One region of the Cupriavidus sp. 10L45 genome, then DNA from elsewhere that is predicted to be linked to it. Evidence: predicted binding sites of a transcription regulator. Region 1 holds the regulator's gene; each other region holds the start of a gene.
The links. The regulator HrcA, encoded in region 1, represses chaperone genes, less so after heat shock. The targets are predictions, from matches to a motif close to TTAGCACTCNNNNNNNNNGAGTGCTAA.
Positions count from the first base shown of each region.

Region 2: rpoH (RNA polymerase sigma factor RpoH) is a predicted target of HrcA. The motif match lies at 6,841-6,867, and genes of this name have one in related genera.
Region 3: groES (co-chaperone GroES) is a predicted target of HrcA. The motif match lies at 7,570-7,596, and genes of this name have one in related genera.

Region 1 is NZ_JBFTJC010000005.1:169,633-179,150, forward strand. It holds gene glnE (bifunctional [glutamate--ammonia ligase]-adenylyl-L-tyrosine phosphorylase/[glutamate--ammonia-ligase] adenylyltransferase) at 1-190, shown strand, start outside; gene rrtA (rhombosortase) at 228-809, shown strand; gene mprA (MprA protease, GlyGly-CTERM protein-sorting domain-containing form) at 806-2,440, opposite strand; gene AC1DFU_RS10850 (hypothetical protein) at 2,519-2,959, opposite strand; gene recN (DNA repair protein RecN) at 3,026-4,816, opposite strand; gene AC1DFU_RS10860 (NAD kinase) at 4,845-5,777, opposite strand; gene hrcA (heat-inducible transcriptional repressor HrcA) at 5,879-6,928, shown strand; gene hemH (ferrochelatase) at 6,992-8,107, shown strand; gene AC1DFU_RS10875 (RNA-binding S4 domain-containing protein) at 8,127-8,522, shown strand; gene AC1DFU_RS10880 (hypothetical protein) at 8,527-8,691, opposite strand; gene grpE (nucleotide exchange factor GrpE) at 8,973-9,518, shown strand, end outside.
Region 2 is NZ_JBFTJC010000003.1:46,266-55,783, reverse strand. It holds gene AC1DFU_RS06155 (DUF2970 domain-containing protein) at 1-208, shown strand, start outside; gene AC1DFU_RS06150 (cytochrome c oxidase subunit 3) at 316-1,176, shown strand; gene AC1DFU_RS06145 (twin transmembrane helix small protein) at 1,277-1,486, opposite strand; gene AC1DFU_RS06140 (SURF1 family protein) at 1,556-2,323, shown strand; gene AC1DFU_RS06135 (SCO family protein) at 2,331-2,987, shown strand; gene AC1DFU_RS06130 (COX15/CtaA family protein) at 2,994-4,106, shown strand; gene cyoE (heme o synthase) at 4,115-5,041, shown strand; gene AC1DFU_RS06120 (SCO family protein) at 5,135-5,752, shown strand; gene rpoH (RNA polymerase sigma factor RpoH) at 5,820-6,704, opposite strand; gene AC1DFU_RS06110 (pirin family protein) at 7,122-7,997, shown strand; gene ybiB (DNA-binding protein YbiB) at 8,031-9,026, opposite strand; gene AC1DFU_RS06100 (ABC transporter ATP-binding protein) at 9,120-9,518, opposite strand, start outside.
Region 3 is NZ_JBFTJC010000012.1:98,133-107,650, forward strand. It holds gene AC1DFU_RS21235 ((2Fe-2S)-binding protein) at 1-296, shown strand, start outside; gene AC1DFU_RS21240 (xanthine dehydrogenase family protein molybdopterin-binding subunit) at 310-2,568, shown strand; gene AC1DFU_RS21245 (autotransporter family protein) at 3,269-6,205, shown strand; gene AC1DFU_RS21250 (helix-turn-helix domain-containing protein) at 6,316-6,600, shown strand; gene AC1DFU_RS21255 (DUF1653 domain-containing protein) at 6,597-7,430, opposite strand; gene groES (co-chaperone GroES) at 7,688-7,978, shown strand; gene groL (chaperonin GroEL) at 8,016-9,518, shown strand, end outside.

The DNA of each region.
Region 1 (9,518 bases):
CATGGCCGGCGAGTTGGGTTTGATCGACAAGACCGTCGCTGTGGCCGTGGGCGATGCCTACCGGCTATTCCGCGCACGCCAGCACAAGCTGCGGCTCGATGGCCAGGACCAGGCGCGCGTGCCGCCGGCGTCCGTGGCGGAGCAGGCCACGCAGGTGCGAGCCCTGTGGAGCGCAGTCTTCGGTGAGTAGTTCGGCCCCGCCCCAGCCCGACCACGGCTGGCCGGCCATGCTGGCGACCATCGCCGGTGTGGCCGGGGTGGCCGCGCTGTTCACCTTCGTCCCCTGGCTGCACGCCCACGGGCTGTACCTGCGCGATGCCGTGCGGCTGGACGGCCAGTGGTGGCGCCTGGCCACGGCAATGTGGGTCCATCTGGACTGGCGCCACTATCTGGTCGACTTGGCCGCGGCCGCAGGCTTGCTGCTGCTGGCCGGCCGCGCCACCCGCATCCGCGAGATGCTGGCCGTGCTGGTCATCAGCGGGCTGGCCGTGCAGGTGGCCTTGCTAAGAATCCCCTCGGTCGGCTGGTACGGCGGGCTCTCCGGCGCGCTCCACGGCCTGGCCCTCTGGACCGGCCTGCGCCTGCTGCAAGCCCCAGGCGTCTCGCGCGTGATCGGCGTCATCACCTGCCTGGTGGTGATCGGCAAAGTCTGGACCGAGCAGTCCTGGCTCGCCGCTCTCGTCTTCGACCCCTCCTGGGGCTTCAGCATCGTCCGCGCGGCCCACGCAGCCGGCGCAATCGCCGGGCTGGCGTGCTGGGTCCTGCAGGAATGGTGGCGCACGCGGCGCGGGAATGACGCGGGGCGCTAGCGAACCCGCCGCCGCATCCCAAATCCCACCACCCCAATTCCCAGCAACACCACCGCGCTCCAGGGCGCGATGGCCCCACCGCCACCACCACCGCCTCCGCTATCCGAGGCCACCGGCGCGGGGGCGGGGGTTGCCGTGGCGGCCGGGTTCGCGGCGGCCACCAGCGCGCCGTCGGCGTCCAGCAATCCTGCGCCGCATTTGCCGACGTTGGCACTGGCCGTGCAGTAGGTATTGGCGGGATGGGCGCGCGCGGAGCTTTTCAGGCCAGCGGTGACCTGGGCTGGCGTCAGCGCGCCGTTGACCGCGAACATCATCGATACCACGCCGGAGACCATCGGCGCGGCGAAGCTGGTGCCGGCCGAGTTGCTGATGACGAAGTTGCCGGCGGTGGTCGTGCCGGAATTGCTCAGCGTGCGGATCAGCGACGAGCCGCCGGGCGTGGAGCAGGTGGGTGTGTTGCCGACCATGACCACGCGCGAGTTGCCGCAGCCGCCGCCCGGGGCGCTCAGGGCGACCTGCGGGCCGACGTTGGCGAAGCTGGCGTTCTCGCCATCGTTCGCGTGAGCGGTGACGGCGATGACGCCGGTGCAGTCGGCGGGGGCTTCCACGGCACCGGCCGAATTGCCGGCTGCGGCCACGACCACTACGCCGGCGGCGTTCAGGTCGTTGACGGCCTGCTGTTCGATGGACGAGCAGCTGCCGCCGCCCAGGCTGATATTGACGACCTTGGCGGGCGTCGGATTGGCCGGCACGCCGGGCACGGCGAGCCCGCCGGCCCAGCGCATGCCATCGACCGTATCGGACAACAGCGCGCCGCAGCGGCCCGAGACGCGCACCGGCTGGATCCGCGCGGCCCAGTCCACGCCGGCGATGCCCACGCCGTTGTTGGTCAGCGCGCCCAGCACGCTGGCCACGCGCGTGCCGTGCCACGTGCTGTTGGCCTGTCCGCTGCCGTCCTGACACGTCTGGCCGGCCGGCACGAAATCGCCCGGATCGATCGGATCGCTGTCGCGGCCATCGCCGTCATTGGAGACGGCGGTGGTGCTGATGAAGTCGTAGCCAGGCACGAGCCGGTCGATCAGGTCGGGGTGGGGCAGGTAGCCGGTGTCGACTACGGCCACCACGATGCTGGCGTTGCCGCGCGAGCGGTCCCAGGCGCGTGTGAGGTTGGCGGCGCCCACGACCTGGCTCGGCAGGGCCATATAGGTCTGGGCGCTGGCGAATTCGGGGTCGTTGGGAATGGAGTCGTGCAGGCGCAGCCAGCGGTCGGGCACCGCATCGGCGATGCGCGGGTCCTGGCGCAGCCGCTTCGCCACCGTTTCGGGGTTGTCGCCCTTGGTGTCGGTCACGCTCATCAGTTGCAGCGTGCCCGCCATCGACCGCTTCACGCCGAGCGCCAGGCCCGTGTTGGCCTCCACGTTGCGCATCTGGGTGGACATCTGGGTGGAGGTGGCGGGCTGGCTGCCGTCCCGCCAGCGCACGATGTAGTTGCCCGTGTAGACCGGCGCGGCCCGCGCTCCGGCGGCGCCCTGCGCGGTCGCCGGCAGGCTCCAGCAGGCGGCTACCGCCAGCAGTGCGGCGGACAGCCCTTGGGCGGCGCGACGGCCGCGCTTCAGCGTGTGGTGTGGCATCTACGACTCCTGGGGGCGTTGGTAGTGCGATGCGAACTGCTGAACTGCTGAGCTACAACCTACAGGAAAACGGGCGCTTTATTGCGCAGGCATGTCCCGGCTGGTGGGCATGGTGCGATGCGGCTTGAGCGTGCGGTCCGACGTGGCCGATTCCACGCGCGGCGCGGCCTGGAGCGTGGTCACGGCCTGCTCGAGCGTGATGTCGGGCGCGGCCGTGATGGCGGTGACCAGCCACACGCCACCGGACATCGGCCGCTTCACCACGTACCGCACCGGGCCCTCGATCGTCGCCAGCAGCTTGCCGGCATCCTCGGACACCATCACCTCGGGTGGCGTGAACTTGACGAGGATGTCGCCGATGGCGCGGTCGTCGGTGATGCTGCCGCGCGGCGGGGCGAACGATTTCGACTCCGACGCGCAGCCCGAGACGGCGCCCAGCGATGCCAGCGAAGCAGCGGCGGCCAGCGCCATCGCCAGGACCTTGCGGCGGGGGTGTTGCGGGGACTGACCAGCGGTCATGGGGCGAAGCTCCTGAAATCTGTATCTATATATATAGTGGGATGCGGACGTGGCGACGGTGCGGCTTTAGCCAGCAGCCCGGCGCGGGCGGCGCGAGCCCCCTTCGCGCGGGGTGGTGCTGGCCTGGTTGGCCGCAGGACTCGCGGCCAGTTCCGCAGCGCGTGCCCCTTGCGCCAGCATCTCCTGCGCGTGTTGCGTCGTCGTGGCGGTCACCGTGGCCCCGCCCAGCATGCGCGCGGTCTCGTTGACACGGCCCTCGGTGTCGAGCACGCGGATCCTGGACCGCGTGACGGCGGCCCGGGCCTTCGTGGCGTCGGCCGTCTCCTTGCTGACCAGCAGGTGCGTGCCGGCCTGCGCCGCCACCTGCGGCAGGTGGGTCACGCAGAGCACCTGCCGCGCGCGGCCCAGTTCCTGCAGGCGCCGGCCCACCACCTCGGCCACGGCGCCGCCGATGCCGGTATCCACCTCGTCGAAGATCAGCGTGGGCGTGGGCGCGGCTTCGCTCGTGATGACGGAGATGGCGAGGCTGATCCGCGCCAGTTCGCCGCCGGACGCCACCTTGGCCAGCGGGCGGGCCGTCACGCCGGCATGGCCGGCGACGAGGAATTCCACCTGCTCCAGCCCGTGGCTCTGGCCTTCGGCCTCGTCGAGCGGGTTCAGCGCCACCACGAAGGTGCCGCCGGCCATCGACAAGCCCTGCATGGCGTCCGTGACCGCGCCGGACAACGCCTTGGCAGCGGTCTTGCGTGCGGCGGACAGGTGCCGCGCCAGCGTCAGGTAGGCGGCGCGCGCGGCGGCCTCGCGGGCCAGCACCTTGTTGAGGTCTTGCGCGGACTGCAGGTCGTCGAGTTGCTGGCGGCGGGCCAGTAGTTCGTCCGGCAGTTGCTCCGGCGGCAGGCGATACTTGCGCGCCGCCGTGTGCAGTGCCTGCATGCGCGCTTCCACGGCCTGCAGGCGTTCCGGATCGAGTTCGAGCCGGTCGACGTAGCGCGTCAGCGAATGCGCGGCTTCCTCGACCTGCACCTGCGCCGGTTCCAGCGCGGCGAGCACGTCGCGTAGCGCGGGATCGACATCGGCCAGTTGCTGGATGCGGTGCACCACGCTGTTGAGCACGGACAGCACGGCGCCATCGGCCTCGGACAACGCGTCCAGCGCGGCGCGGCTGCCGTCGATCAGGCCGGCCGCGTGCGAGAGGCGGTTGTATTCGCCCTGGATCTCTTCCCACTCGCCCGCCTGCGGCGCCAGCTTGTCGAGTTCGCCAACCTGCCATTCCAGGCGCTCGCGTTCGAGCTGCATTTCGCGCGATTGCGACTCCACGGCTTCGCGCTGGCGCACGCAGGCGCGCCAGGCCCGCCACGCCTCCGCCACCGCGCCGGCCTGTTCGGTCAGGCCTGCGTGGGCGTCGAACAGGTGGCGCTGGGCGTCCGGGCGGAGCAGTAGCTGATGGGCGTGCTGGCCGTGGATGTCGACAAGCTGGTCGCCCACCTCGCGCAACTGGGTCAGCGTGGCCGCCGTGCCGTTGATGAACGCCTTGCTGCGCCCGCCCGCATCGACGGTGCGGCGCAGCAGCACGGTGCCTTCGCCGTCCAGGCCGGTTTCGTCGCCGGACAGTTCGCGCTCGGCCAGCCAGGCGTCCAGCGCCGCGTGCGTGCCGAAGGTGGCGCTGATGCTTGCGCGGGTGCTGCCTTCGCGCACCACGCCGGCGTCGGCGCGTTCGCCGAGCACCAGGGCCAGTGCATCGATCAGGATGGACTTGCCGGCGCCGGTCTCGCCGGTGAAGACGGTGAAGCCGGTGGTGAAGTCGAGGTCGAGCGTATCGACGATGACGAAATCGCGGATGGACAGGCTGCGGAGCATCGTGGCCTTGGGGGGAGTGGGGGCCGGCTCAGAGCCGGTTGTCCTCGGTCGGGTATTCGTGCCAGTGCAGCTTCTTGCGCAGCGTGGCGTAGTAGTTGTAGCCCACCGGATGCAACAGGGTCACGGTCTTGCTGGAGCGGCGCACGACGATCCGGTCGCCCTGCAGCAGCGAGGTCAGAGACTGCATGTCGAAATTGGCGCTCGCGTCGCGCGCGGTGGCCACCTCGATCGTCACTTCGGCGTCGTGCGGCAGCACGATCGGGCGATTGGACAGCGCGTGCGGAGCAATTGGCACCAGTACCAGCCCAGACAGCGTAGGATGCAGGATCGGTCCGCCGGCGGCCAGCGCGTAGGCGGTGGAACCGGTGGGCGTGGAGACGATCAGGCCGTCCGAACGCTGGTTGTACATGAAATAGCCGTCCACCGAGACGGCCAGCTCGACCATGCCGGAAATGCCCGAGCGGTTGACCACCACGTCGTTGAACGCCAGCGCGGAGAAGATCACGCCGTCGTCACGGATCACGCGGGATTCCAGCAGCATGCGGGTCTCGGCCTCGTAGCGGCCGGCCAGCATCTCGGGCAGGGCGCGCGTCACGTCTTCGAGCGGGATGTCGGTCATGAAGCCCAGCCGGCCATGGTTCACGCCGATCAGCGGCACATTGAGCCCGGCCAGCTGGCGGGCCAGGCCCAGCAGCGTGCCGTCGCCGCCGAGCACCACGGCCACGTCGGCCTCGCGCCCGATCTCGTCGGCCGAGAAGACGGGGTAGCCGGAGAGGCCGGTCGCCTGCGCGGTTTCGCGCTCGAACACCACGTCCTGGCCGTTGCGCGAGATGACGGCGGCCAGTTCCTCGAGCGGGCCCTCGATGCCGGCGGTCGCGTACCGGCCGACCAGGGCAACGGTCTGGAACGCGGCGCGGGGCGCGGCGGCGGGGGCGATGGCTGGGTTCTGGGGGGCAGACATGCCGGGATTAGACCATACCGCCGTGACCATTGTCAGTAGGCGGGCACGCACCGGTGCGAAGCCCGCCCGAACCGGGGAAAGTTGTTTAAAATCGGGGCACTATGGACGAACGTTCGAAAACGCTTCTCAAGACCCTGATCGAGCGCTACATCGCCGAAGGCCAGCCCGTGGGCTCGCGCACCCTGTCCAAGTACTCGGGTCTCGATCTCTCGCCGGCGACCATCCGCAATGTGATGTCCGACCTCGAGGAAATGGGGTTCATCGCCAGCCCGCATACGTCGGCCGGCCGGATTCCCACGCCGCGCGGATACCGGCTGTTTGTCGATTCGATGCTCACGGCGCGCCCGCTGGAGGGCGGCACCATCGAGATGACCGCCGAACTGGCCGCGCTGACCGGCCAGATCCAGGGCCAGCTGGGCGGACAGCAGCTGGGGCCGCAGCGGATGATCACGGCCGCCGCGCATACGCTGTCGAACCTCTCCCGCTTTGCCGGCGTGATCATGACGCCGCGCCGGGGCCAGTCGTTCCGCCAGGTGGAGTTCATGCGCCTGTCGGAGAAGCGCATCCTGCTGATCATCGTCAGCCCCGAGGGCGACGTCCAGAACCGCATCATCCAGACCGAACTGCCGTACACCCCCGCCCAGCTGATCGAGGCGGCCAATTTCTTCAATTCCCACTACGCCGGCATGAGTTTCGATGCCGTGCGCAGCCATCTGCGCGTGGAATTGCAGGACATCCGCCGCGATATGTCAGCGCTGATGCAGGCCGCCGTGGAGGCGGGCAGCAGCGCCATGGCCGAGGATGACGACCAGGTGTTCATCTCCGGCGAGCGCAAGCTGCTCGAGGTGGAAGACCTGTCGTCCAGCATGGACAAGCTGCGCCGGCTGTTCGATGTCTTCGAACACAAGACCAACCTGCTGCAGCTGCTCGATGTCTCGAGCCACGCGCAGGGCGTGCAGATCTTCATCGGCGGCGAAAGCCAGCTCGTGCCGCTCGAAGACATGGCCGTCATTACCGCGCCCTATGGTGTCGATGGGCAGATCGTCGGCACGCTCGGCGTGATCGGCCCGACGCGGATGGCCTATGAACGGGTCATCCCGATCGTCGACATCACCGCGCGGCTGCTCTCGAGCGCGCTCTCCCAGAACTGATGGCAGCTTGCGGGCACGCCACGTGACAGCGCGTGCGTGGCGCCCGCCATTTCCGGAAACCCTATGACGTTCTCGGCAGAACCGGCTTACCAGCATGGCCAGGCGCCCCGCACGGCCATCCTGCTTATCAACCTGGGCACGCCGGATTCGCCCACGCCCAAGGCGGTGGGGCAGTATTTGAAGGCGTTCCTGTCCGACCCCCGTGTGGTCGAGATCCCGCGTCTGGCCTGGCTGCCGATCCTGCACGGGCTGATCCTGCCGTTCCGCTCGCGCGCTTCGGCCATGAAGTACGAATCGATCTGGCTGCGCGAGGCGCACATGACCGGCTCGCCGCTGCTGGTGCACACCGAGCGTCAGGCCCACGCGCTCCAGCAGCACATGCACCGGCTCGGCCACGACGTGACCGTGGCCTGCGCCATGCGCTACGGCAATCCGTCGATTGCTTCGGTTATGGAGGCCCTGCGCCGGCAGGGTACGGAACAAGTGCTGTTATTGCCACTCTATCCGCAGTTTTCCGGGACGACCACGGCCACCGCGTTCGACGAGGTCTTTCGCGTGCTCGCCGGCTGGCGAAATCAGCCGGAATTGAGACTGATAAAGCACTTTCACGATCATCCGGCCTATATTTCGGCCCTGCAGCAGCAGGTGAGCGGTTATTGGGCGCAGCACGGCATGCCGGACTTTGCCCGGGGCGACAAGCTGATCCTGTCCTTCCACGGCCTGCCGCGCCGATTGTTGGATCTGGGGGACCCCTACCATTGCGAATGCCTGAAGACCGGGCGGATGCTGGGCGAGGCGCTCGGCCTGCAAGCGGGTCAGTATCAAGTGACGTTTCAGTCGCGTTTCGGCAAGGCGGAATGGCTCCAGCCCTATACCGCGCCGACGCTGACCGAACTCGGCAAGGTCGGCACGCATCGCGTGGACGTGTTCTGCCCCGGCTTCCCGGCCGATTGCATCGAGACGCTCGAGGAAATCGCCATGGAAGGGCAGTCCGAATTCCGCGTGGCGGGCGGCCAGGAATTCCATTTCATTCCCTGCCTGAATGATGCGGACTACTGGATTGCCGGGCTGGCCGAGATCGCGCTGCAGCATCTGCAAGGTTGGCCATTGCGCCAGCCGCATCCGCACGAGTTGGAAGCGCGGCGCTCGCGGGCGCAGACCCGCGGTGCCGCGGCGTAAGGAATCAAGGAGTTAGACGATGGATGTGGACTTCGAGGCGGGTGCCCGGCAACGCATCGACAAATGGCTGTGGTGCGCCCGGTTCTTCAAGACGCGCTCGCTGGCGGCCGAGGCCGTGGAGCGGGGCCGGGTGGAGGTCAACGGCCAGCCGGTCAAGAATTCACGCGAAGTGAAGCCCGGCGACGCCGTGATGATCGACGCGCACCAGCAGCGTTGGGAGATCGAGGTGAAGGGCGTGGCCGCCTCGCGCGGGTCGGCGCCCGTGGCGCAGACGCTGTATGCAGAAACGCCGGCAAGCCAGGCCCGGCGTCAGGAAGAGGCGGAACGGCGGCGCATGCAGCCTGAGCCGACGGCGCAGCTACAGGGCCGCCCGACCAAGCGCGACCGGCGCCGGATCGACGATTTCAGAAATTAGGGATTCAGCGGTTGTACGGGAAGTACGGAACGATGTAGTGCTTGAACACCGCCTTGCCGCTGCCATACTCGGTTTCACGCGGCGTGAACGCGCCGGAGGCGCAGATGAAGAGTGTCATCACCGACAGCGCGGCGAGTAGGCACACGGTAACAACAGGCAGCTTGTGCATGGCGAACCTTCCGAAGGATGCACCAAAATGATTCACAGCGTGCTCCCGTTATTTTTGTCATTTTTCATTGATAGATCTTAGTCATTGCGTTGCAGCAAAGCAATGAACACCAGATTGCATCAATCACGGCTTTGTAACCGCGTATTTCGGCGTCTCGCCCCCTTCACACTTGAAAAAACGGGGAGTGGCGCCAACTGCGGCTAGACTTGCCGGTTTGGCATCCCGACCCACCCGACGGCCTGCGCCAGGCGGGCCGAGTTTTAGATTTGATACGGATCGACATGGAAGAACAGAACCAGACCCAGACGCCATCCTCAGCTTCGAGCACGCCGCAGGCGGCGGACGATGCCCTGCGCGCCCAGCAGCCTGGCACGGACGCCCCGGCCGGCGATGACGTGGCCCGCCTCACGCAACAGGTGGCCGACCTGGAGGCCAAGGCCAAGGAAAACTACGAGCTGTTCCTGCGCGCCACGGCAGAGGGCGAGAACATCCGCCGCCGGTCGCAGGACGAGGTCAGCAAGGCACACAAGTTCGCGATCGAGAACTTCGCCGACAACCTCGTGCCCGTGATGGACAGCCTGCAGGCTGCGCTGGCCGACAACACCGGCGACCTCAAGAAGCTGCGCGAAGGCGTGGAGCTGACCGCCCGCCAGCTGGCCGCCGCCTTCGAGCGCGGCAAGATCGTCGAGTTGAACCCGGTGGGCGAGAAGTTCGACCCGCATCGTCATCAGGCGATTTCGATGGTGCCGTCCGAGCAGGAGCCCAACACCGTGGTGAACGTGCTCCAGCGCGGCTACATGATTGCCGAGCGCGTGCTGCGCCCGGCA
Region 2 (9,518 bases), on a different contig from region 1:
AGAGCCGCAGGATCCGCTTCAGCGCAAGGCGTCGTTCGCGCAGACGGTGCGCGCGGTGCTGTGGTCGTTCATCGGCCTGCGCAAGGGGTCGGAGCACGAGACCGACATGGCGCGGCTGAACCCGGTGCACGTGATCATCGCCGGCCTGATTGCCGCGGCGCTGTTCGTGGCGATTTTGATCGGCATCGTGAAGACCGTGGTGGGATGAAGCTGTCCCCGAAAAAATAAGAGAAGTACGAGCACACCACCGGCAGGGAGGTCGGCCGGCGGTGCGGAACTACAACGAATCAGAGACACTGAGCTGGAGATAGAAGAATGAGTGCGAATCGCGCAAATGCTCCGTACTACTTCGTACCGGGCCCGTCGCGCCACCCCATCACGGCGGCCTTCGGCCTGCTGATGACCGGCGCCGGCGCCGCGGGTTGGGTCAACGGCCAGTCGTGGGCCCCGTTCCTGTGCGGCTTCGGCCTGCTGTGGTTCCTGTTCGTGCTCAAGAGCTGGTTCGGCGACGCCATCCGCGAGTCGGAAGGCGGCCTGTACGGCAAGAACATCGACGTCTCGTTCCGCTGGTCGATGGGCTGGTTCATCTTCTCCGAGGTGATGTTCTTCGCGGCCTTCTTCGGCGCGTTGTTCTACGCCCGCACCATCGCCATGCCGTGGCTGGGCGACCTGAACAACAAGATCATCTGGCCGGACTTCGCGGCCGTGTGGCCCAACCTCGGCCCGGCGGGCACGGTGGAGAGCTTCCAGACCATGGGTCCGTGGCCGATCCCCACGATCAACACGGCGCTGCTGCTGACCTCCGGCGTCACGCTGACCTGGGCGCACCACGCGCTGCTGGCCGGCAAGCGCAGCCAGCTGATCCAGGGCCTGGTGCTGACCATTCTGCTCGGCGCGCTCTTCATGTGCCTGCAGGTCTACGAGTACATGCACGCCTACTCGGAACTGAACCTGAAGCTGACCTCCGGGGTCTATGGTTCGACGTTCTTCCTGCTGACCGGCTTCCACGGCTTCCACGTGACCATGGGCGCGATCATGCTGGCGGTGGTGCTGGGCCGCGTGCTGCGCGGACACTTTACGCCGCAGCACCACTTCGCGTTCGAAGGCGCCGCCTGGTATTGGCACTTCGTTGACGTGGTCTGGCTCGGCCTCTACGTGGTGGTGTACTGGCTGTAAGGGCAGGAACGGGCCGCTGCGGCGGTCCTGCGGTACAAGACGAAGCGCCGCGGAGGACGATCCTCGCGCGGCGCTTTTTGTTTTGGGGACTGGCATCCGCTCAGGGCGACATATGGATGCCGGTGCTGTGGATCCATCCCATCCAGTTGGCGAACAGGATGAACAGGAACAGCGCCACCGAGAAGCCGACGCGCAGCATCAACGAGCGCATCATGTTGGGGGTGCGGCCACGGTCGCGCATCATGAAGAACAGCGCGGAGGCCAGGCTGCCGATGATCAGAATGAAGGCGACGATGATGACGAAGCGCATGCTGGAGCGAAGGGAGGCCGCGGGTCACGAAAGTGGCCATTATGGCACCGTGGCCTCGCGAGGCCATTCGTGACGACCCGCAATCGGGGGAGCCTGTGGCGCTCGCCGGGGGCGGTGCCGCTGGTGGCGGCACTGACCGTGGTCGTCGTGACCTGCGCGCTCGGCAACTGGCAATTGCGCCGGGCCCACGAGAAGGTGGACCGCGCCGCGCGGCTGGCCGCGCTGGCGGCGCAGGCGCCGGTGGACCTGAACACGGCCCGCATCGACGCCACGCAGGTGGTCGACCGCCGCGTACGCGCCCGGGGCCGCTTCGACGCCGCCCGCACCGTGTTGCTGGACAACCGCCCGCACGGCAACGGCTCGGACGGCCGCGCCGGCTTCCTGGTGCTGACGCCGCTGAAGCTGGCCGATGGCGGCGCCAGCGTGCTGGTGCTGCGCGGATGGCTGCCGCGCGACGCCCAGGACCGCACGCGGATCGCCCCGTTCCCCACGCCCGATGGCGACGTCACGCTGGACGGCACGGCGGTGGCCACGGCGCCGCGCGTCTACGGCCTCGGGCAAGACGCGTCGGCCGAAGCAGGGCAGAAGATCCGCCAGAATGTAGACTTGGCGGCGTTCGCCCGGGAAACCGGGGCGCCGCTACTGCCGTTGGTGATGCAGCAGGCCACCGATACCGGCGATGGCCTCGCGCGCGACTGGGCGGCCGCCGACCTCGGCGCGGACCGCCACTATGGCTACGCCGCCCAGTGGTTCGGCCTGGCCGCGCTGACCGTGGTGCTGGTGGCCGTGCTGGGCTGGCGCCGTGCGCGCCGGGACACCGCCCTGCCGAACCGATAACCGAACGATGAACGTACAGACGAACTCCATGCCATCGCAAGACCCCACGGCCACGCCGGACTCCCGCATCGATGCGCGCACGCGCCGTGGCCGCCTGCAGATGCTGATGCTGCTGCTGGTCTGCGCGTCGCCGGTCATCTTCTCGTATTTCACCTATTACGTGGTCAAGCCGAGCGGCGCCAGCACCAACTACGGCACGCTGGTCGACCCGCTGCGCCCGATGCCGCCGCTCAACGTGACCGACGAGCGCGGCGAGGCCGTGCCGCTGTCGTCCTTCCGGGGCAAGTGGCTGATGGTGATGACCGCCGCGTCCGCCTGCGACGAAGCGTGTGCCAAGCGGCTGTTCACGATGCGCCAGATCCGCGCGGGGCAGGGCCAGGACCGCGAGCGCATTACCCCGGTCTGGCTGATTTCCGATACGGGCACCGTGGACGAACGGCTGTCCAGCGCCTACAACGAACCCTATGCGGGCGTGCGCTTCCTGCGCATGGACGGTGCCGCGCTGCGCCAGTGGCTGCCGGCCGAACCGGGCGCCAGGGCTGAAGACACCGTGTACCTGATCGACCCGCTCGGCAACCTGATGCTGCGCTGGCCGAAGGAACCCGACCCGAAACAGATCAGCAGCGACCTGAAGAAGCTGCTCAAATTTTCCCGAATTGGCTGATTTGCGATGCTGCTCCAACTCGCCATCATTGGCATCCTGATTGCCCTGCTGCCGCTCTCGTACGTGCTGGTGCGGGGCAGCCGCGACAAGTATCGCAAGCTGGTCTGGGTCACCGCCTTCCTCACGCTGGACCTGATCATGTTCGGCAGCTTCACCCGACTGACCGATTCCGGCCTCGGCTGCCCGGACTGGCCCGGCTGCTACGGCCACTCGAACCCGCACGCGGCCATGGAGCCGATCCGCGCCGCCGAGACCGCGCTGCCGAGCGGCCCGGTCACGCTGGCCAAGGCGTGGATCGAGATGATCCATCGCTATTTCGCCATGGCGGTGGGTGTGCTGATCATCTCGTTGATGGTGCTGGCGTGGGTCAAGCGGCGCGAGCTGAAGCAGTCGCCGTGGTTCGCCACGGGGGTGTTCGTGCTGGTCTGCGTGCAGGGCTTGTTCGGCGCGCTCACCGTGACGATGAAGCTCCAGCCGATCATCGTGGTGACCCACCTGCTGCTGGCGATGGCGCTGCTGTCGTCGCTGATCGTGCTCGGCTCCCGCAATGACCCGCCGCACCCGGTGGCGCCGCAGGCGGCCTCGCTGCGCTGGGCGGCGTGGGTGGCGCTGGGCTTGCTGGTGATCCAGATCTTCCTCGGCGGCTGGGTCAGCACCAACTACGCGGTGCTGGCCTGCACCGATTTCCCGCTCTGCAACGGCCAGCTGGTGCCCGAGATGGACTTCCGCCACGGCTTCACGCTCTGGCGCCAGCTCGGCATGACGGCCGATGGCGATTACATCCCGCACGCGGCGCTGGTGGCCATCCACTGGGTGCATCGCGGCTTTGCCTTCGTGGTGCTCGGCTTCCTGGCCTGGTTCGGCCTGCGCGCGCGCCGGATGGAGGGCCTGACGCGCCACGCCACATGGCTGCTGGCCGTGCTGGCGCTGCAACTGGCCACCGGCATGTCCAATATCGTGTTCGACTGGCCGCTCGGCGCGGCGGTGGCGCACAACGGCGGCGCGGCCCTGTTGCTGATGCTGTTGCTCCGTCTCCACTACAATATCGGCCTCGCGACCCTCGCGACACGTTATGCCGGCGCCGCTGCTCAATCCGCCTCAGCCGCGCGCGCCACATGAAGGACAAGATGCCCCCCGTGGTCTCCGCTACCCAACCTCATTCCTCCGTGGGCCGAATTCGGCACCTGGCTCGCCAATATGCCGCGCTGACCAAGCCGCGCGTCACGCAACTGGCCGTGTTCTGTGCCGTCATCGGCATGTTCCTGTCGACGCCCGGCATGGTGCCCTGGTCGGTGCTGCTCGGCGGTGCCGCTGGCATCTGGCTGCTGGCCGGTGCCGCGTTCGCCATCAACTGCCTGGTCGAGCAGAAAGTCGATGCGCTGATGCGCCGCACCGCGTGGCGGCCTTCCGCCACCGGTGAGATCTCCAGCGCGCAGACGCTGGTGTTCTCGGCCATCCTCGGCGGCGCCGGCATGTGGCTGCTGCACGTGTTCGCCAATGACCTGACGATGTGGCTGACCTTCGCCACCTTCCTCGGCTACGCCGTGGTCTACACGATCCTGCTCAAGCCGGCCACGCCGCAGAACATCGTCATCGGCGGGCTGTCGGGCGCCATGCCGCCTGCGCTGGGCTGGGCCGCCGTGGCCGGCACGGTGCCGGCCGAGGCGTGGTTCCTGGTGCTGATCATCTTCACCTGGACCCCGCCGCACTTCTGGGCGCTGGCCCTGTATCGCCGCGCCGACTACGCCAAGTCCGGCCTGCCGATGCTGCCGATCACCCATGGCGAACAGTACACGCTGCTCCACATTTTGCTGTACACCCTGGTGATGATCGCCGCCACGCTGCTGCCGTTCGTCTACGGCATGAGCGGCTATATCTACCTCGCCGCCGCGCTGGGCCTGGGGCTGGTGTTCCTCGGCTACGCCTGGAAGCTGTTCCGCAACTACTCGGACGCGCTAGCGCAACGCACCTTCCGCTATTCGATCCTGTACCTCTCGCTGCTGTTCGCGGCGTTGCTGGTGGATCACTACTTCAAGTTCGTGCCGCAGGTCTGATGGCCCGCCTGCGGCATCTTGCCGCGCCCGGAGGCCAGCGCCGATGTGATCGGCGATACTTCCGGGCACCTCTCCCGACCACCGCGTATCCCGATGACTCTCCCCGGCTCTCCGTCCCTCCTTGCCCAGTTCCGCCGCCTCTGCCTGCTGGCACTCTGCACGGCTCTGCTGGCCGCCTGCGGGCAGCCCAAGCCCTCGTTCAAGAACGTGGATATCTCGGGCGCCACCGAGTTCGGCAAGGACTTCTCGCTGCTGGACCCGAGCGGCAAGACCCGCACGCTGGCTGACTTCAAGGGCAAGGCCGTGGTGATGTTCTTCGGCTACACGCACTGCCCGGACGTCTGCCCGACCACGATGGCCGAGCTGAAGGCGGTGATGGACAAGCTCGGCCCGGACGCCGACAAGGTCCAGGTGCTGTTCGTGACCGTGGACCCGGAACGCGACACGGGTGCGCTGCTGGGCCAGTACGTGCCCGCCTTCGACGCCCGCTTCCTGGGCCTGCGCCCGGCCGACGAGGCGGCGCTGAAGAAGGTGACCAAGGACTTCAAGGTCTTCTACGCCAAGGTGCCGGGCACCTCGCCGAACAACTACACCGTGGATCACTCGGCCGGCAGCTATGTGTTCGATACCAACGGCCAGCTGCGCCTGTTCCTGCGCCACGGCCAGGGGCCGGACCCGATCGCGCATGATTTGAAGCAACTGCTGTCGTAAGGCGAAGGCAAGACAAAAAAAGGGCCGGTCGCAAGACCGGCCCTTCTGCATTGCGGGGAGCGCAGGATCAGGCGAAAGCCGCCAGCGCACCCTTCATCTTCTTCATCGCGGCCGCCTCGATCTGGCGGATGCGCTCGGCGGAGACGCCAAACTCGTCGGCCAGCTCATGCAGCGTGGCGCCGCCCGAGCCGTCGTCGTTCACGTCCAGCCAGCGTGCCTCGATAATGCGGCGGCTGCGGGCATCCAGACGCTCCAGCGCCTCGACCAGCCCTTCGACCTGCATGCGGTCCTGGCGCTTGGCCTCGAGCACGCGGGTCGGCTCGTTGTGGTTGTCCGCCAGATACGCGATGGGGGCGAATTCCTCCTCGCCGTCGTCGATCTGGCCTTCCAGCGCCAGGTCGCCGCCCGACAGGCGGGTCTCCATCTCCATCACTTCTTCGGGCTTCACGTTCAGTTCGCGCGCCACGGCTTCCACCTGCTCGGGCGTGAACGTGTGTGCGCCGGTCTTGTGGCTGCGCAGGTTGAAGAACAGCTTGCGCTGGGCCTTGGTGGTCGCCACCTTGACCATGCGCCAGTTCTTCAGCACGTATTCGTGGATTTCGGCCTTGATCCAGTGCATCGCGTACGACACCAGACGCACGCCCTGATCCGGGTCGAAGCGCTTCACGGCCTTCATCAGGCCGATGTTGCCTTCCTGGATCAGATCCGCATGCGGCAGGCCGTAGCCCAGGTACTGGCGGGCGATGGACACCACCAGACGCAGGTGGGACATCACCAGCCGGCGGGCGGCATCGACGGATTCATGGTCGCGCAGGTCGCGCGCGAGGCGCTGCTCTTCCTCGGCGGTCAGCAGCGGAATCCGGTGGATAGCCTGGATGTAGCTATCCAGATTGCCCACTGCGGCCGGGAAGGCGAGCGCGAGGCTGCCAGCGGCGGCATTCTTGGGGGCCATCGGCAGACGGCCAGAAATCTTGGTTGGGTCGGCAGACAGAACTGCGGTCACGCTTATTGCTCCTTTCGCATCCGGCGGTAGGTTGCCGGCGTGCCTCGATTCCAGAATCGGAAGAGTCACTGCACTGCAACGCATATTAGCACTCAGGTTCGGCGAGTGCTAAGTTAGAGCTTCTATAGGGTTGATAGTTCCGGACAATGAATGTCGTTGTTGGGATAGTCTAATGGGCCTCGGTGCGGCGTCCGCGCCTTGTCTGGCAAGGGCTGGCGGGCCGCCAGCGTCGCGTACCATGATTAGAGGGAACTCGCCCCGATCGGTTTCATCGTGATTTCGGGATGCTGTATTGCACATTTCGCTACACTGGCGGCCAGCTTTCCGCTGTTTTCCCGTTGTTATCCCATTGCCAGGAGTCCTGTCATGTCTGCCATCGAACACTTGCTCAAGCCCCATGTGCGGGACATCGGCGAGTTCACGGTCCGCCGCCTGCTGCCCGCCGCCGCCACGCAGACCGTGGGCCCCTTCATCTTCTTCGATCACCTCGGTCCTGTGTCGATGCCGCCGGGTAATGGCATGGATGTGCGGCCCCATCCACATATCGGCCTCGCGACCGTGACGTATCTGTTCGAAGGCGAGATCATGCACCGTGACAGCCTCGGCAGCGAGCAGGTGATTCGCCCTGGCGACGTGAACTGGATGACCGCCGGCACCGGCATCACGCACTCGGAGCGTTCGCCAGACGCCGCGCGCCAGGCCGGTCCGCTGCTGCATGGCATCCAGACCTGGGTGGCGCTGCCGAAGGCGCATGAGAAGGATCCGCCGTCGTTCCACCACCACCCGGGCGCCACGTTGCCCAAGCTGGAGCTGCCCGGCGTGCGGATGATCGTGATTGCCGGCGACGCCTTCGGCGCGGAATCCCCGGTCCGCGTGTACAGCCGCACGCTTTACGTGGCCATCGACATGGAAGCCGGCGCGACGCTGGTGATTCCGCCCGAGCACGTGCAGCGCGGGCTCTATCCGGTGGAAGGCGATGTGACGATCGATGGCGAGGCGCTGGCGGGGGAACACCTCGCCGTGCTGGTGCCGGGCGAGCCGGCCACGCTGACCGCGACCACCGCCGCGCGCGTGATGCTGCTGGGCGGCGATCCGACCGACGGCCATCGCTTCATCTACTGGAACTTCGTGGCGAGCACCAAGGAAGACATCGACGACGCCGCGCGCCGCTGGGAGAACGACGAGTTCCCGCACGTGCCGGGCGAGACCGAGCGGATTCCGCTGCCTCCGCGCCGGCCTTAATCGGCTCTAATCGTCCGTAATCGTCCGTAATCGTCAGACCGGGCTCGTCCAGGCCACGCGCGTGGCCTGCTTCAGGCAGTCCTGGATGGTCGCTACCTGCGTGGCGATGGGCGCCGGCACCGGCGCGTCGCCATCGAGCACCTTGCGAATCCAGGCGGCGGTCAGGCCGACGTCGGTGCCCGGCGGCAGTTCGGGCACGTCGCCAATCGACCCGCCTACCGGATCGACCAGCGTCCGCTGATGGCCGTCGTGCAGCCAGTCGATGCGGCCGCTGCGGCGGGCATCCGCCACCACTTCCCCTTCGGTACCACGCGCCAGCAGCACGTTGGCGGGCTCGTGGGAGAAGTAATCGGTCAGCGTCTCGCGGTATTCCGGATGGGTGTAGCTATAGAGCCGCAGCGCCTCGGCCGGCGTGTGGCTGCCCACCGGTTGCAGCATCTTGACGATGGTGTGCGAGGAATTGCGCAGGCCGATGATCGGACGCTTGTCGAGCAGGCGCGAAAGCGCTGGAGACAGCACATCGATCGGCAGTACGGCCAGCGGATTGGCGGCGTCGCGCAACTGGTCCTGCGCGGCCTGCGTGGTGGCGCAGAGCGGCACGCCGAGCGCCTCGAACAGCTGCATGCTCGTCACCCGGCCGTTGAACTCGCGCGAGCCGTGCACCAGCGTCGGCACGCCTTCGCGCGCCAGCAGCAGCGCCAGCAGCGGCACCAGATTCGGCTGCTTGCGCGCGCCGTTGTAGCTGGGGATGACGACCACGGGCTTGTCCGGCGGCGGCGCCAGCGCGGCGCAGTGTCCGTGGGCGGCCTCGAGCATGCCGGCCAGCTCGTGCGGCGCCTCGCCCTTGATCCGGTAGGCCATCAGCACGGCGCCCAGTTCGATGTCGGAGACGCGGCCGGCCAGCATCGCATCGAACAGCACCTGGGCGTCCTCGCGGGGCAGCGCCCGGGCGCCATTGACCCCGCGGCCAATCTCCTTGATGTACTTGCTGGCCGAAAACGGCGGAAGGGTCGGGGCGGCAGATGTCATGGCGGGAGGGGATATGTGGATCGTTCTGCCGTTCATGATAGCGGAGCAGGGCGGCTTCGCCCACGCCCGCCATCCCACGCATCCCCGCCGGGGTCAGGCTGCCTCGCGCAGCGCCGGGTTGCGCTGCTTGCGGTAGAGGAAGTCCAGCACGGCGGTGCGGCAGGCGTGGTAGCCCTTGTCGTCGGCCAGCGCCACGCGGTCGCGCGGGCGGGGGAGGTCCACCTTCAGGATCTCGCCCACCGTGGCCGCCGGACCGTTCGTCATCATGACGATGCGGTCCGCCAGCAGCACCGCTTCGTCCACATCGTGCGTGACCATGACCACGGTGCTTTGGGTGCGGGCGACGATCTTGATGAGTTCGTCCTGCAGGTGGGCGCGGGTCAGCGCGTCCAGCGCGCCGAACGGCTCATCCATCAGCAGCACCTTCGGCGACATGGCCAGCGCCCGGGCGATGCCCACGCGCTGCTTCATCCCGCCCGAAATCTCGTGCGG
Region 3 (9,518 bases), on a different contig from region 1:
CGCGTAGCTGCGTGATGCCGATCTCGGCCGTGGCCGGCAGCAAGGTCGGCACCATCGAATCGATGCCGGACGACAAGATCGGCCGCGCCGTGCTCGACGCCTGGCTGCGCCACGACGTGGCCCAGTGCGGCTACTGCCAGAACGGGCAGGTGATGAGCGCCGTGGGCCTGCTGCGCAGCAAGCCGCGCCCCACCGACGCCGACATCGACCAGGCCATGGCTGGCAACATCTGCCGCTGTGGCACCTATCAACGGATTCGCGCGGCCATCAAGGATGCCGCCCGGGCCATCGCCTGAGCGGGGAATCATCATGCGAATTCGTGGCATTGAAGCACTGGCCGGCGGCAGCGGCGCGCCGGTGAACGAGGCGTCCGCGCCGGCAGAAGGCATCGCCCCGCTCTCGCGGCGCAGCTTCCTGAAGCTGGGCGGGCTGGCTGGCGGCGGGCTGGCGATCGGCATCGGCGGGCTCAGCGCGGTTGCGCAGGCCCAGGAAGGCGCCCCCAAGGCGCCGTCCGCGCCGCAGGCGTTCCTGATCATCGGCCCGGACAACACCGTGACGGTGGCCGTGAACCGGCTCGAGTTCGGCCAGGGCGTGCACACGGCCCTGCCGATGGCGCTGGCCGAGGAACTGGATGTGGACTGGAAGAACGTGCGCGCGGTGCTGGCCCCGGCCGGCGACGCGTACAAGGACCCGGCCTTCGGCATCCAGATCACCGGTGGCTCCACGGCCCTGAACCACTCGTTCCAGCAGTATCGTGAACTGGGCGCGCGCGCCCGGGCGATGCTGATCTCGGCGGCGGCCCAGCAGTGGAAGGTGGACCCGGCGAGCTGCAGCACGTCGCTGGGCGTGGTCACCTCCGGCAGCCATCGCGCGACGTATGGCGAGCTGGCCAACGCCGCCATGGGCCTGCCCGTGCCGGCGCAGGTCACGCTCAAGGACCCGGCGCAGTTCCGCATCGTCGGCAAGCCCACGCCGCGCCTGGATTCGGCGGCCAAGCTGCACGGCGACGCCGTGTTCGGCATCGACACCCGGCTCAAGGACATGGTCGTGGCCGTGGTGGCCCGCCCGCCGCGCTTTGGCGGCAAGGTCAAGACGTTCAACGCCGACCGCGCGCGCAAGATCAAGGGCGTGGTCGATGTGATGCTGGTGCCCGTGGACCGTGGCGGCACCGGCGTGGCCGTGGTGGCCGATGGCTACTGGCCCGCCAAGACCGCGCGCGAGGCGCTGGAGATCGTCTGGGAAGACACCGGCTCGACGGTGAGCACCGCCGCGCTGTTCGACCAGTACAGCAAGCTGGCCACGCAGCCGGGCACGGTGGCCAGGCCGCTGGACGGCATCGACGCCTCGCTCAAGGGCGCGGCGAAGGTCATCGACGCCGAATACCGCCTGCCGTACCTGGCCCACGCGCCGATGGAGCCGCTCAACTGCACCATGCAGGCCGAGGTTGCCGGCAACAAGGCCACGGCGGTGAAGGTGTGGGTGGGCTCGCAGTTCCAGACCGTCGACCAGGCCGCCATCGCCCGCACGCTGGGGCTGGCGCCGGAGAAGGTCACGCTGAACACGATGATGGCCGGCGGCGGTTTCGGCCGGCGCGCGGTGCCGACCTCGGACTATCTGGTGGAAGCCGCCAACGTGCTGCGCACGTGGGTCGGCAACGGCCACACCGAGCCGCTCAAGGTGATGTGGAGCCGCGAGGACGACATCAAGGGCGGCTACTACCGGCCGCTGCACGTGCACCGCGCGCGCATCGGCGTGGACGCCAAGGGCGCCGTGGTGGGCTGGCAGCACACCATCGTCGGCCAGTCGATCGTCAGCGGCACGCCGTTCGAGTCGATGATGGTCAAGAACGGCGTGGACGTGACGATGACCGAGGGCATCGTCGAGAACGACTACGACGTGCCGCTGCAACTGGCCGTGCATCATCCGAAGGTGGACGTGCCGGTGCTCTGGTGGCGCTCGGTGGGCAACACGCACACGGGCTTCGTCAAGGAAACGCTGGCCGACGAGATGGCTACCGCCGCCAGGCAGGACCCGGTGGCGTGGCGCCTGGCCCGGCTGGACCCGCAAAAGCACGCCCGGCACCGCGCCGCGCTGCAACTGGCGGTGGACAAGTCCGGCTACGGCAAGAAGAAGCTGCCGAAGGGGCATGCCTGGGGTGTGGCCGTGCATGAGTCGTTCGGCTCGGTGGTGGCCTATGTGGTGGACGTGTCGGTAGTCAAGGGTGAGCCGCGCGTGCACCGTGTGACCGCCGGCGTGCACGCGAACCGCGTGGTCAATCCGCTCTCGGCCGAGGCGCAGATCCAGGGCGGCTGCGTGTTCGGGCTGTCGATGACCCGGCCCGGGTTTGCCATCGAGATCGAGAACGGCGCGGTGAAGAACAGCAACTTCCCCGACTACCCGCCGCCCCGCATGCCGGACGCCCCGCAGGTGGACGTGTTCTTCGTCCCCTCGCAGGACAACCCGACCGGCCTCGGGGAACCGGGCGTGCCGGCCATCGCGCCGGCAGTGGCCAACGCGCTGTTCCGCCTCACTGGCAAGCGCCAGCGCCAGTTGCCGTTCGTGGTCTGAGGCACGCTGGCCGCGTCGGCCAGATACCGTTCCTCACCTCCCGCCCCTCTCCTGCCATGCATCCTGCAAGTGGGAGAGGGGCCATCACCGACAGCGACACCGCTGTTACGTGCCAGCGGCGACGCCGCGCCTCCATCCTCCTCTGACAGTAGTGTTCCGCCCCGAATCTGACGGGCCTGAATTGTCGCGCGCAGTCACTCGCACATCCCCCGAGGATGTGTTGTGGCGATGTAAAACATCATCATTTGACGTACCTCTTTCAGCGCCTAGGATGGTTGTACTTTCACGTCGATGCCGCGTGATGGCGCAGTCCACGCAGACTCTGACAAGGATGTTTCTAGAGAGGGCGCATATGAAAACCTTCAAAGCGAAGCTCGCTGCGGCAACGCTGGTGGCGCCATATTCACTGCTTCATGCGCAAGTCGTCACCGTTCCATCCTCGACCTCCACGGTCCGTTTGCAGACGCTCGATCCTGCGGCGACGAACTTTGAGGCGCCCGCCGGTACCGTTATCGCGGTAGCCACGGATGATGGCCTGAATGCGAATAACACGCGGAACTGGAATCTCGTCAATCGCGGCACGATCACGGGAACCAATGACGGGATCTCCCTTGACGCTCTCACTCCGGGTGGCTCACGCTTCGAGAATTACGGCACGGTGAGCACCTCGGCAACGACGGGGGCCGGACCATTCGGCGGCTTGTACGCGAATAGCGGGGCGACGGTGATCAATCACGCCGGCGCCACGATCTCCAGCGGAGACCGTGCCATCCACATGGGCGCGCCCGGCACGGTGACCAACAACGGACTGTTGCAAGGGGGGCAGGACACGGTCATCTTCGTGCAGGGCGGGACGTTCACGCAGGGCGCCACGGGCCAGGTTTCTGGCCTGAATGGGGTCGTCTTCAGCGCCAATACGCTGGCAGGCACCAACGCAGGGTTGATACGCGTGGCAGGTACCGGGTTATGGGTGCGCGGCGGCGCAGCCGGAACGTTCGACAACACGGGAGGGACCATCGAGGTCATTGCCACGGGCGGGCTGCGCACCGCGGTGGTGGCTGATACTGGCGCGAAGCTCGACTTGGTGGGCGGCTTCGTCCTGGCGGCCGGCGGGTTTTCGCGGGGGCTTGTCGCGCAAGACGTGCAATCGACGATCAACGCCCGCGACCTGTCGATTGAAGCCGATGGAAACCAGGCGCGGGCCGCCAACGCGATTGCCGGCGGCGTGACCACATTGACCAATACGAGCGTGACAGCGCGGGGCCCTGGCAGTGCGGGTGTCGTGGCGTTGACCGCAGGGCGTGTCCAGGTAAGCGGCGGCACGGTGACGACGACGGGCGCTGACGGTGACGGTCTGGTGGCCTACGGCGACAGTGCGGGCGGGGCAGGTGGCGTGGTCGTGGCCGATGGCGTGCGGATCAGCACGTCTGGCGCCACCGCCTATGGAGCACGTGCTGCGGGCGCGGGAACGGGCACGCCGGCATCCGTAACGATGACGGGCGGTTCGGTGGAGACGTCGGGTGATGGCGCCATCGGGCTGGTTGCCATCACGCAGACCACGCTGACCGCGGGCAACGTCGCCGTGACCACGCGTGGCGTGGGCAGCGAAGGCGCTACGGCGAGGAACGCCGCGCGACTTGTCATGAACGGTGGTTCCGTGACAACGACGGGCAATGACGCCGTGGGCCTCAGCACGGTGGGCTCGGGCGAACCTGACCAGGTGGGTGCCGTGAATGATCCGGATGCGGCGATCATTCCAGGCGCGTCCGTGGGCGGCGCCTCACTCGCGGCGACCGGGGTCACCGTCAACACAAGCGGTACGGGGTCGCATGGCGTTCGTGTGCGTGGCGACAGTGTGCTGTCGTTGGTCGACAGCACGGTCACGGCCAGTGGCGCCGGCGCCAACGCGGTGCAATACGAAGCGGCCGGCGGCGCGGGCACGCTGACCGCTGCGGGTTCGACCCTCGTCTCCCAGCAGGGCGCTGGCATTGCCATGAACGGGGGGACGATGAACGTGTCGATGACAACGTCATCATTGCATGGCAGCGGGGCGTTGTTCAACGTCACGGGTGGCGGCACGCTGAACCTGAATGCTGACGCCGGCTCCACGCTGACCGGTGCGGCGCTGACCGAGGCAGGCAGTACGTCGAATCTCGTCCTGCGGGACAGCACGTGGAACCTCACCGGCGACTCGCGGCTCACGACGCTCAACAACGACCCAAGCCAGATCCTGTTCTCCGCACCGGTGGGCGGGGTGTTCAAGACGCTGACCGTCGGCCAGTACAGCGGCGACGGCGTCATCGGGCTCAACACCTATCTGGGTGGCGATGGCTCGCCATCGGACAAGCTGGTGATCGACGGCGGGACCGCCTCCGGCACGTCCAGGCTACGGGTGACGAATGCGGGGGGGCCGGGGCTGGTCACGAGCGCGAGCGGCATCCAGCTCGTCGATACGATCAACGGCGGCACGACGCAGGCCGGTGCGTTCTCGATCGACGGCCGCGCGGTGGCCGGCCCTTATGAATACCGGTTGTTCCGGGGCAGCATCGACGGCACCGCGCCGCAAGCCTGGTACCTGCGCTCCGAGCAGGACCCGCCTCCGCCGCCGCCCGACCCCGCGCCGGGCCCCGCTCCGAGCCCGGCGCCGGACCCTGTGCCCGATGTGCCCAGGCCGGTACGTCCGCTGTATCGGCCAGAGGTGGGCGCGTATCTTGCCAATCAACGCCTGTCGGGCCAGATGTTCGTGCATAGCCTGCATGATCGTCGCGGCGAGCCGCAGTATGCGGAGGGGGTGGGCCTCGTGGGGCAAGGCAAGCCGGGTGCGGGCTGGCTGCGCATGGTGGGCAAGTGGGAAGGCGGGCGTAGCAAGGATGGCGTGTTCAAGACCAGCACCGATTCGTTCCTGCTGCAAGGCGGCGCGGAGTTGGCGACGTGGCAGGCGGGCGGCGTGGCGAGCCGCCTGCATGCGGGCGTGATGGGCAGCTACGGCTACGCCAGCAGCGATGCCGAGGCGCAAGCCAACAGTGCACACGCGAAAGGCAAGGTCGAGGGCTGGAGCCTCGGGATCTACGGCACCTGGTACCAGGACGACGAGAAGAAGCACGGCGCCTATGCCGACGCATGGTTCCAGTACGGCTGGTTCAGCAACCGCGTGGAAGGCGACCAGTTGCCCACGGTGAAGTACAGCGCGAACGGGCTGGCGGTGTCTGGCGAGGTCGGCTATGCCATGCCGCTGCGCGGCGGCTGGGTCGTCGAACCGCAGGCGCAGTTGATCTACGTCGACTACAACGAGAGCGACATCGACGAGCCGAACGGCACCCGCGTGCGTGGCGCCAGTGCGAGCGGCATCCTGACGCGGCTGGGCGTGCGAACGCACCGCACGTTCGTGCGCGAAGACGGTCGCAAGCTGCAACCCTATGTCACGCTCAACTGGTGGTACTCGGACACCGAGAGCCACATCGCCTTCAACCAGGTGCAACTGGGTTCGATGTACCCGCGCAACCGCTTCGAAGCCAAGGTGGGCATGAACCTGGCGCTGAACAAGTCGTGGTCGGGCTGGACCAGCGTGTCCGGCGCATGGGGCCAGCAGGATTACTACCAATACGCGGTGCGTGTGGGCGTGCGATACGCGTGGTGACCGGCACGGCCTGCCGGATGAGGGGTCAGCGCAACACCCGGACCGCAGACTTGCGTTTGCCGCGTCAGCACGGTACAAACGAACGCAACCATCACGACACGGGGTTGGACATGGCCACTCAGGAAAGCGCGCTGACGTTTGCGCTGCTCGCCGTGCCCGCGCGCGCGGCCATCTGCCGCGCCTTGCTCGAGGCCGGCGATGACGGCCTGCCGGCCGACCAGCTCGCCCAGCTTGCCGGGCTCACCCTCCATCGCGCGGCCCATCACTTCAGCGAGATGGTGCAGGCCGAGGTGCTCGTCCTCGTCATTCGCGACCGCCGGGTCGGCTATGTGCTCAAGGCGCGCCGCGCGGTGCGCGAGGCGCTGGGCTACCTCGACAGCAGCGGACTCGACTAAGCCGGGGGCCGGGCGGCCGCGATCCGGGCGATGTTGTTGCGCGCGGCTTGCTCGGCATCGGCAAAGGCGGGCGTCAGGAACAGCCGCTCGCGCTGCGCCAGCGTAGTGAGGAAGCCCACGCGGCGTGCCATGAAGGCCGCGTGCAGCGCCGCGCCGGCCAGCCCGGTGCGCCGGGCCAGCAGCGCGCGGTTCTCCTCGAACACGGCTTGCGTATAGGCGTCGAACGCCTCGGCGGGGGCCGCCAGCCGGTACAGGTCCAGATCGAGCACCGTGGCCGCGTCGGGCGCCGTCGGCGTGTGCGCGCGGGTGTCCAGCACGATCTGCATGGCCTGGCGCAGCACGTCGTCGTCCACCTCATCCACCATGGTTTCGATCAACGCCGCCGAGGCGGCCTCGTTGTGCTCGCAGCCGGGCACGTACACGGCGTCATGAAACAGCACCGCCAGCGCCTGCGCCGGGTTCAGCGCGAGGCCCCGGGCGTGCGCCACCTCGAACATCTCGAGCACATGGGTGCGGTCGTGGTAGCGGCGATAGGGCGCCTCATAGAGCGCCAGCGCCTGGAGCACGGTCTGGCGCGGCAGGAAGTCCAGGCGGGCCAGCGCGGCCGGCCAGTCCGGCGCGAAGCGGGGCATCTCGCCCGCGTCGGTCCGCACCGGCTCGGTGAAGACTTCCGCCGTGCGCACCCACAGGATCGAGCGGTCGCGCATGGACTCGTAGACCACCACGGGCGCCAGGTCGGCCTCGAAGCGGCCCAGGCCGGTCACACGGTAGGCGCCGCCCTTGTAGTGGCGGTAAGGCATGCCCGGCACGAGGTCCGGGTCGTTCGGCATCGGTATCGACTTCGGAATTGGATTCGCCAAGATATAGACTCCACGGTTGCGGCGGATCATAAGTCATAGGGTAAACCCTTGTGTAGGGAAACCCCGTATTCAGCCCCTGTCTTGAAAACGACAACCCTCGTCCCTATAATTAGCACTCCCCGGGGGTGAGTGCTAACAGAGCCCTTGCGGTACCCGAAAACCGTTGGCCGTCGCCTTCAGACGGCCATTTGTGAATCAAAACTCACTTTTTGTACCTAGGAGTCCGTATGAACCTGCGTCCTCTGCACGACCGTGTGATCGTGAAGCGTCTGGACAATGAAACCAAGACCGCATCCGGCATCGTGATTCCCGACAATGCTGCCGAGAAGCCCGATCAAGGCGAAGTCCTCGCCATCGGCCCCGGCAAGAAGGATGACAAGGGCAACAACATTGCCCTCGACGTCAAGGTGGGTGACCGCGTGCTGTTCGGCAAGTATGCCGGCCAAGGCGTGAAGGTGGATGGCCAGGAACTGCTGGTCATGCGCGAAGAAGACATCATGGCCGTGGTCAACAAGTAATCCACGCGTCACTCGTACAGATCAGGAGAAACAGAACATGGCAGCAAAAGACGTAGTGTTCGGCGACGCCGCCCGTGCCAAGATGGTCGAAGGCGTGAACATTCTCGCCAACGCAGTGAAGGTGACCCTGGGCCCGAAGGGTCGCAACGTGGTGCTGGAGCGCAGCTTCGGCGGCCCGACCGTGACCAAGGACGGCGTGTCCGTGGCCAAGGAAATCGAACTGAAGGACAAGCTCCAGAACATGGGCGCGCAGATGGTCAAGGAAGTGGCTTCCAAGACCAGCGACAACGCCGGTGACGGTACCACCACCGCTACCGTGCTGGCCCAGTCGATCGTCCGCGAAGGCATGAAGTTCGTTGCCGCCGGCATGAACCCGATGGACCTGAAGCGCGGCATCGACAAGGCTGTCGGCGCTGCCGTGGAAGAGCTGAAGAAGCTGTCCAAGCCCACCACCACCAGCAAGGAAATCGCCCAGGTTGGCGCGATCTCGGCCAACAGCGACGCCTCGATCGGCGAGCGCATTGCCGAAGCCATGGACAAGGTTGGCAAGGAAGGCGTGATCACCGTGGAAGACGGCAAGTCGCTGGCCGACGAGCTGGAAGTCGTGGAAGGCATGCAGTTCGACCGCGGCTACCTGTCGCCGTACTTCATCAACAACCCGGAAAAGCAGGTTGTTGCCCTGGACAGCCCGTTCGTCCTGCTGTTCGACAAGAAGGTGTCGAACATCCGTGACCTGCTGCCGGTGCTGGAGCAAGTGGCCAAGGCTGGCCGTCCGCTGCTGATCATCGCCGAAGACGTCGAGGGCGAAGCCCTGGCAACGCTGGTGGTGAACAACATCCGTGGCATCCTGAAGACCGCTGCCGTGAAGGCCCCGGGCTTCGGCGACCGCCGCAAGGCCATGCTGGAAGACATCGCCATCCTGACCGGCGGTACCGTGATCGCCGAGGAAATCGGCCTGACGCTGGAAAAGGCGACCCTGAACGACCTGGGCCAAGCCAAGCGCATCGAGATCGGCAAGGAAAACACGATCATCATCGACGGCGCCGGCGACGGCTCGGCCATCGAAGGCCGTGTGAAGCAGATCCGCGCCCAGATCGAAGAAGCCACTTCGGACTACGACCGTGAAAAGCTGCAAGAGCGCGTGGCCAAGCTGGCCGGCGGTGTTGCCGTGATCAAGGTTGGCGCTGCCACCGAAGTCGAAATGAAGGAAAAGAAGGCACGCGTGGAAGACGCGCTGCACGCCACCCGCGCTGCCGTGGAAGAAGGCATCGTCCCCGGCGGTGGTGTGGCCCTGCTGCGCGCCCGCGCTGCGATCTCGGGTCTGCAAGGCGAGAACGCCGACCAGAACGCCGGTATCAAGATCGTGCTGCGCGCCATGGAAGAACCGCTGCGCCAGATCGTGCTGAACGCTGGTGAAGAGGCTTCGGTCGTGGTGGCCAAGGTGATCGAAGGCAACGGTAACTACGGTTACAACGCTGCCTCGGGCGAGTACGGCGACCTGGTGCAAATGGGCGTGCTGGACCCGACCAAGGTGACCCGC